Linked DNA regions of Formosa agariphila KMM 3901. The protein of the gene in region 1 interacts with the protein of each later gene in a pairwise test. Links are inferred from orthologs where the notes say so. Each region holds a gene or a part of one and is shown on either strand. Other genes may lie near its edges.

Region 1 (3,932 bases):
ATTAACCAATTTTAGAGTCAACAGCAATACTAGGACTCATAGTACTAGACATAAAGATACTCTTTACATAAGTTCCTTTAGCCGCAGTTGGCTTTAATTTCATTAATGTTGATAATAATTCGTTTACGTTTCCTGCAATTTGCTCTGGACTAAAAGATACTTTACCTACAGCTGCATGAACGATACCAGTTTTATCAACTTTAAAGTCAATTTTACCAGCTTTAACTTCTGTTACTGCTTTTGCAACATCCATAGTTACTGTACCTGTCTTTGGGTTAGGCATTAATCCACGAGGCCCTAAAATACGTCCTAATGGTCCTAATTTACCCATTACACTTGGCATAGTAATAATTACATCTACATCTGTCCAACCACTCTTGATTTTATCAAGAAATTCGTCTAAACCTACGTAGTCTGCTCCAGCTTCTTTAGCTTCTGCTTCTTTGTCTGGAGTTACTAATGCTAAAACTTTTACGTCTTTACCTGTACCATGAGGAAGAGATACTACACCTCTAACCATTTGGTTTGCTTTTCTAGGATCTACTCCTAAACGAACAGCGATATCTACAGACGCATCAAATTTTGCATTTGTTATATCTTTTACTAATGCTGAAGCTTCATTTACAGAGTAAAATTTACCCTTTTCAATTTTTGCTGCAGCTTCTTTTTGCTTTTTTGCTAATCTTGCCATTTTAAATTTCTTTTTCTAGATTAATTTGGCGCGTTTCCGGTTACGGTAATTCCCATAGACCTTGCGGTACCTGCGATCATTTTCATTGCTGATTCGATTTCGAATGCATTTAAATCTTGCATTTTGTCTTCAGCAATAGTTTTAATCTGATCCCATGAAACTTTAGCTACTTTTTTTCGGTTTGGTTCACCTGAACCTTTCTTCAACTTGGCTGCTTCTAATAACTGAACTGCCGCTGGTGGAGTCTTAATTACAAAGTCAAATGATTTGTCTTTGTAAACAGAAATCACAACTGGCAATACTTTACCTGCCTTGTCTTGCGTTCTAGCATTGAATTGCTTACAGAACTCCATGATGTTAACACCTGCAGCTCCTAAAGCGGGTCCAACCGGTGGCGACGGATTCGCTGCACCTCCCCGAACTTGTAACTTAACTACTTTACCTAATTCTTTTGCCATTTTTAATAATTTAATTTTGATATGCTTCTACAATTGGAAGCTGTATAACACATCGGTATCTTTGTAACACTAATTATACTTTCTCTACTTGCATATAGCTTAACTCTAATGGTGTTTTTCTTCCAAAAATCTTAACCATTACTTCTAGCTTACGCTTTTCTTCATTTATCTTTTCAATAGTTCCATCAAATCCATTAAATGGACCATCAACAACTTTTACTGTATCACCAATATTATAAGGTATTGCAACAGTAGTTTCTGTATCTACAGTTAACTCATCAACCTTACCTAACATTCTGTTTACTTCAGACTGTCTTAATGGCACAGGGTCTCCTCCTTTTGTTTCACCTAAAAATCCAATTACATTAGTAACCGATCTAATAATGTGAGGTACTTCTCCTGTTAAATTAGCTTGAACCATAATGTAACCAGGAAAATAAACTTTTTCTTTGCTTATTTTCTTTCCATTACGAATTTGAATTACTTTTTCTGTAGGAACTAATACTTGATCTACATAATCTTGTAAGCCTAAACGAGTAATTTCATTCTCGATATATGCTTTAATTTTATTTTCTTGACCACTTACAGCTCTAACAACATACCACTTTTTTGCACTTACTTCAGACATAAAAACTTATTTTAACTTTTTTAGTTGATTAAATGAAAGTAATATGATATAACCTTACTGAATACGGTATCTACTCCCCATACTGCTAGAGAGAATAGTGTAGAAAATACAGCTACCAAAATAGTTAAGCTTTGTGCTTCTGCCATAGTAGGCCAAGACACATTATGCTTTAACTCTCCGAATGATTCTTTTACGTAATTTACAAATCCAGCCATTATTTTTCAAAACTTTATTAGCACGGGCGGAGAGACTCGAACTCACGACACCTGGTTTTGGAGACCAGTGCTCTACCAACTGAGCTACGCCCGTATAAAAGTCAAGGTATTTCAAGAATGAAACACCTTAACTTTTTATTGTATTAAACTTAAAATTAGTCTAAAATTTCAGTTACTTGTCCTGCACCTACAGTTCTACCTCCTTCACGGATAGCGAAACGTAAACCAACATTCATTGCGATTGGTTGGTGTAAGTCAACAGTAATTGTTAAGTTATCTCCTGGCATTACCATTTCAACTCCATCAGGTAAGTTAATAGTACCTGTTACGTCAGTTGTACGTACGTAGAACTGTGGACGGTAGTTGTTGTGGAATGGAGTGTGACGTCCACCTTCTTCTTTTTTCAAAACATAAACTTCTGCTTTGAATTTAGCGTGTGGAGTTACAGATCCTGGCTTAGTAATAACCATTCCTCTTTTAATATCTTCTTTAGCAATACCTCTTAATAAGATACCTGCGTTATCTCCAGCTTCACCTCTATCTAAGATTTGACGGAACATTTCGATACCTGTAATAGTAGAAGTTAACTTTTCAGCACCCATACCAATAATTTCAACAGGATCTCCAGTTTTTGCTACTCCAGTTTCGATACGTCCAGTTGCTACTGTACCACGACCTGTAATAGAAAATACGTCTTCGATAGGCATTAAGAAATCTTTATCTACTTCTCTTAAAGGCTCTTTAATCCAAGTATCACAAGCTTCCATTAATTCCATAATCTTCTCAGACCATTTAGCATCACCGTTTAATCCACCTAAAGCAGATCCAGCAATTACAGGTCCGTTATCACCATCATAGTCATAGAAAGAAAGTAAATCTCTAACTTCCATTTCAACTAATTCTAATAATTCTTCATCATCAACTAAATCGACCTTATTCATGAAAACAACGATAGATGGAATACCTACTTGTTTACCTAATAAGATGTGCTCTCTAGTTTGAGGCATTGGTCCGTCAGTTGCAGCAACTACTAAAATTGCACCATCCATTTGAGCAGCACCAGTTACCATGTTCTTTACGTAATCCGCGTGACCTGGACAGTCAACGTGAGCGTAGTGACGGTTAGCTGTTTGATACTCTACGTGAGATGTATTAATAGTAATACCTCTTTCTTTCTCTTCTGGAGCGTTGTCAATCTGATCGAAGTTCTTTACTTCTGAAAGTCCTGCAGCAGCTAGTACAGTAGTAATAGCAGCAGTTAATGTTGTTTTACCGTGATCTACGTGTCCAATTGTACCTATATTTAAGTGTGGTTTGGAACGATCAAAAGTTGCCTTTGCCATGTTTTAAAAATTTAATCTTAGTTATATAATAATATTAGTGTATTCTACTTTATGCTTTTATAGAGCCAATGACGGGAATTGAACCCGTGACCTCTTCCTTACCAAGGAAACGCTCTACCCCTGAGCTACACCGGCTTAAAATTGAGCGAGAGACCGGGTTCGAACCGGCGACATTCAGCTTGGAAGGCTGACGCTCTACCAACTGAGCTACTCTCGCATTATTTTAATTCCTTTACTTATAATTATCACTACTTTTAGAATGTTACCATTACAAAAATAATGTGGGGAGAGCAGGATTCGAACCTGCGAAGACGTAGTCAGCAGATTTACAGTCTGCCCTCGTTGGCCGCTTGAGTATCTCCCCAATTATAAATTATTCACTCTTTAAAAGAACTTGAGCCGATGGAGGGACTCGAACCCACGACCTGCTGATTACAAATCAGCTGCTCTAGCCAGCTGAGCTACATCGGCTTTTTATACTTTTTTCTTTGACAAAAAAAGTCCGCTATTTCTAACGGACTGCAAATGTATATATTTATTCTTTTATTCAAAACATTTTTTCAAATAATTTTATCATAAATATGATTTTAACTTTTC
Region 2 (7,911 bases), 250 kb from region 1 along the record:
GAATCTCTAAAAATCATAAATAAACCTTCTCCAAAAATATCGGCAATACGTTCCATGTCTGTAACCGAACGTGTAATAAGCACTCCAACAGAAGAATTATCGTAATACTTCATTTTAAAATGGAGCATATGATTAAATAATTTTACACGAATATCTTTTACCACACTTTGTCCAAGCCAACCCGAATAATAAATAAATACAAGCTGAGAAATAACCTCGAAAACGAGGAGAGCAACCATAATTAAAATATAAGGTAAGAAACCTTCTAGTGTTCGTGTTGCAATATTATTATCTATAGCCTGTTGTAAAATATACGGTCTTATTGCTCCGAAAATAGCTAGTAAAATCACGGCAATAAACACCCCGATAAACACTCGATTATAGGGTTTTATATACTCTAAAAGGCGTTTAAATAAACTGAAATTGACGGTGTTTGGTTTTTTATTTTCCATTTATAGTACTATCGATTCTGGGTAAATAATACGGGTTAAATACAAACCTTGAGCTGGTACAGAATAGCCTGCTTCACTACGGTTTTTAGATGAAATAATACGATGAATATCGGTGACTTCTAATTTTCCTAATCCTACATTTATTAATGTGCCCACAATGGCTCTAACCATATTTCTTAAAAAACGGTCGGCTGTAATGGTAAAATGTAATTCGTTGTCTACAGTTTCTAAATGTACCGCCATTATATTACAATTGTATGTTTTTACATCGGTATTACTTTTAGAAAAACTTTGGAAATCTTTATACTCTAATAGAATATTGGCAGCTTCCGTCATGTTTTTTATATTCAGTTTGGGTTTAACCCAATAAGCTTCATCAAAATTAAATACATTTTTCTGAAGTGCAATACGATATAAGTACGTTCTGCTTTCGGCATGAAAGCGCGTATGAGCATCTGCTTTAACAGGGAAAATGCGATGTAATGCCACGTCTTTTGGTAAAAAAGAATTTAGTTTGTAAAGCAATTCGTGGTCGTTAAAATCGCCATCAAAATCGAAGTGCGCATACATTTGCTTGGCATGCACGCCAGTATCGGTCCTTCCGGCTCCCATAATGGAGATTTTCTCTTTTAAAATAGTAGATAATGCCTTTTCAATAACCTCTTGTACAGAAATGGCATTGGGCTGATTTTGCCAACCGTGATAGGCTTTTCCGTTATAAGAAAGTTCTAAAAAATATCTCAAGAATAATTGTATTTTTGTTTGTGAAGCACAAAGATAATTAGTTTTACTAGTTTGAACTCACAATATTCTCTTAATGATAAAAATCCTTCTCCTTTCCGATACACACAGCTATATTGATGATGATGTTTTAAGATACGTAAAACAAGCCGATGAGGTTTGGCACGCTGGTGATATTGGTGATTTAAAAGTAACTGATGCTATTGCGGCATTAAAACCTTTACGTGCTGTGTATGGAAATATAGATGATGCTAAAGTAAGACAAGAATTTCCAGAGAATAATAGATTTATGTGCGAAGGTGTCGATGTATGGATTACCCATATTGGTGGTTATCCCAATCGTTATAATGTGAGAGTTAAAGACGATATTTATGCCAATCCGCCGAAGCTTTTTATCTGCGGACATTCGCATATCTTAAAAGTGATGCCCGACAAAAAACTGAATTTATTGCATATGAATCCAGGAGCAATAGGAACACACGGATTTCATAAAGTACGAACCATGTTACGATTTACTATTGCTGGTGCAGATATAAAAGATTTGGAAGTGGTAGAGTTTAAAAAATAAAAACCCGAAGCACAACCTTCGGGTTTTTTACACGCACTAATACTACTAAGATAATAGGTTTAACGTAATCGATCTACAGATTTTACAAGATCCTCATCCTTTTTAATGGCTTTATTAGCTAACACTAATAATACGATAGAAATTATAGGAAGAACCATCCCAATACCTTTCTCAGAAACGTTAGTTTCTCCAGATAAATTTAGAGACTGATACACGAAAAATCCTAGTAAAAAAAAGTTTAATATGATGTTTAGACGGCCCAATACAAATTGGAGCTTTCTATTTGAGTACATAAATATAGATACTAAAGATAATAAGGCAGAACCTAAAAACAGGGCTAAGCTAATTATATTATCTGTTGCATAAATTAATTCACCTGTATTATTTGTCCATAAGTTAAACACAAATATTAGACCACAGCTTACTATAGCTGCTAACAATAAGTAAATAGATTGTATGCGTTGTATCATTCGTTTTTTATAAACTAGACCACAAAAATAGCAGTTTCTTTGAGAATATTAGTATAAAAAATTAAAATAAAAGTCGTATAATTGCAATAACAATGTACAACACTCTTTGTTTTAGATTGTTAATTCTTCAGAATAAGATCAAATTTTCTTCAGAATAATTCAATATTTAAATTCTAATCAAATATTCAATTGAACCATCAATGTTTGAAATCTCTCAATTAAAAGAAATGAAGCTTCCTGAGTTACAGGAAATTGCAAAAAAATTAAATATCCCTAAGTTTCGTACTCTTAAAAAACTCGATTTAGTATATCAAGTATTAGATCATCAAGCAGCTAACCCTAAAGCTGTTATAGAAGTAAAAACAGATATAAAAGATACTGCCGATACCGTTTCAGCACCTAAAAAAGAGGATGCTAAACCTAAACGCGAACGTGTAAAAAAACGTGTTCCAGCAAAGGCAGTTAAACCCAATACAAATAAAGATAAAGAACCAGCTGCCGAAGGTGCTCCAGAAGCAACACCTAAAGCAGAAGTTCAAGAGGCTCCAAAAGCAGCCCCTGCAAAAAGACAACCAGCACGAAAGCCTAATCCAAGGCCTGCAGCTGCAAAGTCAACTCAAGATAAAGACGAAAAATCGGCTACTCCAAATAAAGACGACAAAGGTGCAAAAACGCCTAATGCTCCTAAAAAGGAAAATCAGCCTAATCGTACAAAGAGAGAAAATCCAAATCAAAAGAAAGATGGGCCTAACCCAAGACAAAATAATAAGTCGAACGGAAATCAGCATCCTTCTAACAACGGAAACAAAGACACTAGAAACCGTTATAGAGAACCAGAATATGAGTTCGATGCGATTATAGAAAGTGAAGGTGTTTTAGATATTATGCAAGACGGTTACGGTTTTTTAAGATCGTCTGATTATAACTATTTATCATCTCCAGATGATATTTATGTGTCTCAATCTCAAATTCGTTTATTCGGATTAAAAACAGGAGATACTGTGTTGGGGCAAGTAAGACCACCAAAAGAAGGCGAAAAATATTTCCCTTTAATTAAAGTAAGTAAAATTAACGGTCAGAACCCTAACGTAGTTAGAGACCGTGTATCTTTTGAACACTTAACACCATTATTTCCACAAGAGAAATTTATTTTAGCTGAAAAGCAGAGTACAATTTCTACACGTATCATGGATTTATTTTGCCCAATTGGTAAAGGACAACGTGGTATGATTGTATCGCAACCTAAAACAGGTAAAACTATGTTATTAAAAGACATCGCGAATGCTATTGCTGCGAATCACCCCGAAGTTTATCAAATTATTTTATTAATTGATGAGCGTCCAGAAGAGGTTACAGATATGCAACGTAACGTGCGTGGTGAAGTTGTAGCATCTACGTTTGATAAAGAAGCACACGAACACGTAAAGATTGCTAACATTGTTTTAGAAAAAGCAAAACGTTTGGTAGAATGTGGTCATGATGTGGTGATTTTATTAGACTCGATTACACGTTTAGCACGTGCTTATAATACGGTGCAACCTGCATCTGGTAAAATATTAAGTGGTGGTGTAGATGCCAATGCATTACACAAACCAAAACGTTTCTTTGGAGCTGCACGTAACATTGAAAACGGAGGGTCGTTATCTATTATTGCTACAGCACTTACAGATACAGGTTCTAAAATGGACGAAGTTATTTTCGAAGAATTTAAAGGAACAGGTAACATGGAACTGCAATTAGACAGACGTATTGCTAACCGTAGAATTTTCCCTGCTATCGATTTAATTTCATCGAGTACGCGTCGTGACGATATTTTATTAGACGAAACGACTATACAACGTATGTGGATTATGCGTAAATACCTAGCCGATATGAATCCCGTAGAAGCTATGGAATTTATTAACGACAGATTTAAGCAAACTAGAAACAACGAGGAGTTTTTAATTTCTATGAATAGTTAGAAATAACACCTCAGTTTTATATAAACAAAAGCGGTCATCTAGAATTAGATGACCGCTTTTTTATGTTTGATAATTCTTCTTGTCTATAAGTGATATTTATAAACGTAAAATCGCCCATATAAAGAATTATATGGGCGATTTATTTATATATATAAGTTATGCTGTTGCAGCTAACGAATTTTGGTTGTCCTGATATTGTTTTGGACTGCAATTATATTTTTCTTTAAAGATTTTAGAAAAATAACTTCTACTAGTTAGTCCTACAGTATACACAATTTCAGAGATATTTAAATCCGTAGTTTTTATTAGGTTTTCTGCCGTTTCAACACGTACATTTCTAATAAAATCGGTTACAGTTCTGTCGTGAAATAATTTAAATCCTTCTTGTAATTTTGAAGGTGTTAATCCAGATTTAGAGCTTAAATACTTTAACGTATATTGCTTTTCAGGATAGTTAGAGATGAATTGAGATAACTCTTTAATCGTTTCCATTTCTTCTTTGTTTAACGATCCAAACTGATTGCTAGCATATTCTAAATCGTCTGTATGTTGTTGTAACTCTAGAGCCAAAATAGTCTGTACTGTACTTTCAATTAATAAATGTCTTACAACACCTTGTTGGTGTATTGCTTCTAATTGTTTAATTTTTTCAGATATTTTAAGGTTGTAAGATCCAAAATATGAGAAATTAGTGTTGGTGTCAGTCGTAGAGAATATCTCGTTTAATTTAGAATTTAAATCGTTATGTTTTATAGAAACCTCATCTGTACTTACAACCACTGTAGAGAACTTAAATGGCATATCTTTTTTAAAGTGATACACATTATTAATAGATTCAGCACTTCTTAAAATAGCTGTTTGAAAAGCTTCTAGAGTGTTTGTTTTACCTTCAAGAGAAAAACTGTGCTCTACATGACCCTCAGAACAATATGTAAAATATATTGGAGACGATTTTAATATGGTATTTACCAATTTAAGGTCTTTTTTAAATTCAATGTCGAAAGCAATATAAGTTATGCTTTTCTTAACACTAATTCCACTAATTGTACCGTAAGCTAAATCATTATCTATGTCTAATATATATTCATGATTTTGTGCAGATATAGTTCCTCCAAGGTGATTTTGAAGATCATTAATCATTTTACGGGCAGATGTTGATTTTATATATAACGTTTTCATAAGATTCTAGATTGAGTTTAAATTGGTTATTGATTTTTTTCGCTGGTTACTTGAATACTATCAATTTTATTGTGTCTTGAATGCTGCAACAATTCGAGTAGAATTATCTATTCTATTTAGCATACTTTCAATGTTTGTAAATTTAGAATGAGACGGTTTTCTAATTTTTCCTACTCGAGCATTTTGATTAGATGTTGGTTTCATATATAGATATAGTTTTTTGGTTATTGATATGTCAAAATTCGGGAAAAGGAAAGGGGTACGTGTTACAGAATTTTTAGATTGTGTTATATAATTTTGGGATTTTGAGTTTAAGTGTTTGTTTTTGAGTTGCTTATGTTTGGGTTGAGGAAATGAAAAAAGCTCAAAACGTTAACACATATTAACATTTTGAGCTTCTTTAAGGCTTTAAAAATCTAAGTTACGCTAAAACTATAAGCGCATTATAAAATTTTCTTTATTTAGATTAGACGTACTATACTGCCAATTAATTTGAAGTACTTTTTCTATAACAGATTTTAATTTGGAAAAATCGTTAGGTTTATTAATGTAAATATTGGCCCCATTTATAAAGGTTTCGTCAATATCTACTTCAGATGATGATGTAGAATAAATTGCTACAGATAATTCCTTAAGGTGCTCTGTAGTTCGTATTTCTTGTAAGCACTCTAAACCGTTTTTTACAGGCATATTTAAATCTAAAAAAACAACCTGAGGTAATACAGAATTTGGTCCGAGCAAGAAATCCATAAATTTCTGACCGTTTTCGAACATGGACAATTCAGTCTTTATATGAATTTGATCCATTGCCTCTTTAAATAGAAAACGATCATCTTCATCGTCGTCTACTAATGCAACTTTTAATTTTTGTAGGTTCATACAATCAGTGAGTATTTATAACAATAACTTGATATTGCAATTGTTATAAATAACTTTAAATTAATTCTTGTTAATTAAAATTGGGTAAAATTACGGTACTAAATTTACAACTTATTTTAATTCAATTACTAAAAAAAAAGACCTATTTAACAGTAAGGTCAATAGGGATGTAAATATTAAATGTAACGCCCTTATTTATTTCACCATCGGCATAAATAAAGCCGTCGTGATTTTCTACAATTTTCTTAACTATTGCAAGTCCTATACCTGTGCCTTCGTAGGTTGTTCTTGTATGTAAACGTTCAAAAATATCGAAAATTTGCTCGCTGTATTGAGGGTCAAAACCAATACCGTTATCGCTTATTTTAATATGGCAATATTCAGTATCTGGATTTAATTGTTCGCGTTTAAAAGTAGAGCCTTTGTCTATAACACTATAAATTTTTATAACTGGATCAATATCCTTTTGAGCAAATTTTATAGAATTATTAATTAAGTTATTCATGAGTTGAATAAACTGAAAAGGTATAATGTAAGCCGTACATAAATCGCCTACTTCTATCGTTACATTATGTTCGTTTATTAATTCCTTCAAATCAATTTTAACCTCGGCCAAGACCTCATTTAAATCTGTTTTTTCAAATGAACGGGTAGACGTATTGGTTCTAGAGTATGCTAATAAGTCTTTAATTAGAACTTGCATTCTGTGTGCCGCATTTTGCATACGGTTAAAATAATCTGTTCCGGTATCTGATAAATTATCTTTTTCAAGGTCTAAAATACGAGAAGAAAAAATTTGAATTTTACGTAACGGTTCTTGTAAATCGTGACTCGATATATAGGCGAAAGATTGTAACTCTTCGTTCATACGTTGTAACTCTTCTACCGATGATTCTAATTTTACGTTGGCTTCTCCCAAGAGTTTTGTACGATCTTTAACTTGACGTTCTAATTCTTGTAAAAACATTTTCTGATCTTGAATATCGGTACTTGTACCTACCCAACGTTGTATTTTACCTTTGTCGTCACGTTGTGGAATGGCACGACTTAACTGCCATCTGTATTGTCCGTCGTGTCTTATAAAGCGGTGTTCCATTATAAAATCTTCACCAGTTTCTATAGATCGTTTCCAAAGGAAATAGTTTTCATCTCTGTCGTCGGGGTGTACTATAGTTAGCCAGTTAGACGGATTTAATGTTTCTGGTGTGTGTCCTGTATAGTCGTAAACCGTTTGGTTGTAATAATCTAGGATACCCTCTGTGTTGGCAGTCCAAATTTTCTGAGGCATAGAATCGGCCAAAAGTCTAAACTTCTGTTCGTTATCTTTTAATTTTAGTTCGTAGCGTTTTTCGGCAGTTATTTCTCTAAGCGTTCCAAAGAGTTTTACTGGTACTCCATCGTCGTCGAAAAACACTTTACCGTGTGTACGAATCCAAATTATAGATTCGTCCTTTCTTCGGGTACGAACTTCATAAAAATATGTTCCTGTTTTTAAAGCGGTATCGAACGCAGGGAGTAGAATGTTTTCTAAATCTTCTTTTAACGTTCTACTTCTTATAAATTCTTTACTTAATATAACGTCTTCAGGAAATCCTAGAATTTGAGATAGACGTTTACTGTACGATAAATCTTTTGTTTTTATATCGAGTTCCCAAGTTGCT

The links. The genes of interacting proteins can lie anywhere in the genome.
Region 2: the proteins of nusG (region 1) and rho interact in binary tests that used the Escherichia coli proteins (3 or more experiments, as listed by UniProt). The link is inferred for Formosa agariphila KMM 3901 from one-to-one orthologs.

What each region holds. Positions count from the first base shown.
Region 1 is NZ_HG315671.1:2,999,542-3,003,473, forward strand. Bases 1-2,864 are described here. They hold nusG (transcription termination/antitermination protein NusG), read right to left. Parts: upstream 1,778-2,864; coding sequence 1,223-1,777; downstream 1-1,222. Other genes in these bases: rplA (50S ribosomal protein L1), read right to left, coding at 2-691; rplK (50S ribosomal protein L11), read right to left, coding at 712-1,149; secE (preprotein translocase subunit SecE), read right to left, coding at 1,798-1,992; tuf (elongation factor Tu), read right to left, coding at 2,148-2,864. Outside these bases: more of tuf, read right to left, coding at 2,865-3,335; hpf (ribosome hibernation-promoting factor, HPF/YfiA family), read right to left, coding at 3,909-3,932. UniProt on the Escherichia coli protein: Part of the processive rRNA transcription and antitermination complex (rrnTAC). The complex forms an RNA-chaperone ring around the RNA exit tunnel of RNA polymerase (RNAP).
Region 2 is NZ_HG315671.1:3,249,435-3,257,345, reverse strand. Bases 1,893-4,811 are described here. They hold rho (transcription termination factor Rho), read left to right. Parts: upstream 1,893-2,431; coding sequence 2,432-4,192; downstream 4,193-4,811. Other genes in these bases: BN863_RS13565 (helix-turn-helix domain-containing protein), read right to left, coding at 4,349-4,811; BN863_RS13575 (DUF4293 domain-containing protein), read right to left, coding at 1,893-2,231. Outside these bases: BN863_RS13590 (ABC transporter ATP-binding protein), read right to left, coding at 1-452; tRNA pseudouridine(38-40) synthase TruA, read right to left, coding at 453-1,196; BN863_RS13580 (metallophosphoesterase family protein), read left to right, coding at 1,270-1,761; more of BN863_RS13575, read right to left, coding at 1,821-1,892; more of BN863_RS13565, read right to left, coding at 4,812-5,371; BN863_RS18490 (hypothetical protein), read right to left, coding at 5,438-5,575; BN863_RS13560 (response regulator), read right to left, coding at 5,804-6,250; BN863_RS13555 (PAS domain-containing sensor histidine kinase), read right to left, coding at 6,393-7,911. UniProt on the Escherichia coli protein: Facilitates transcription termination by a mechanism that involves Rho binding to the nascent RNA, activation of Rho's RNA-dependent ATPase activity, and release of the mRNA from the DNA template.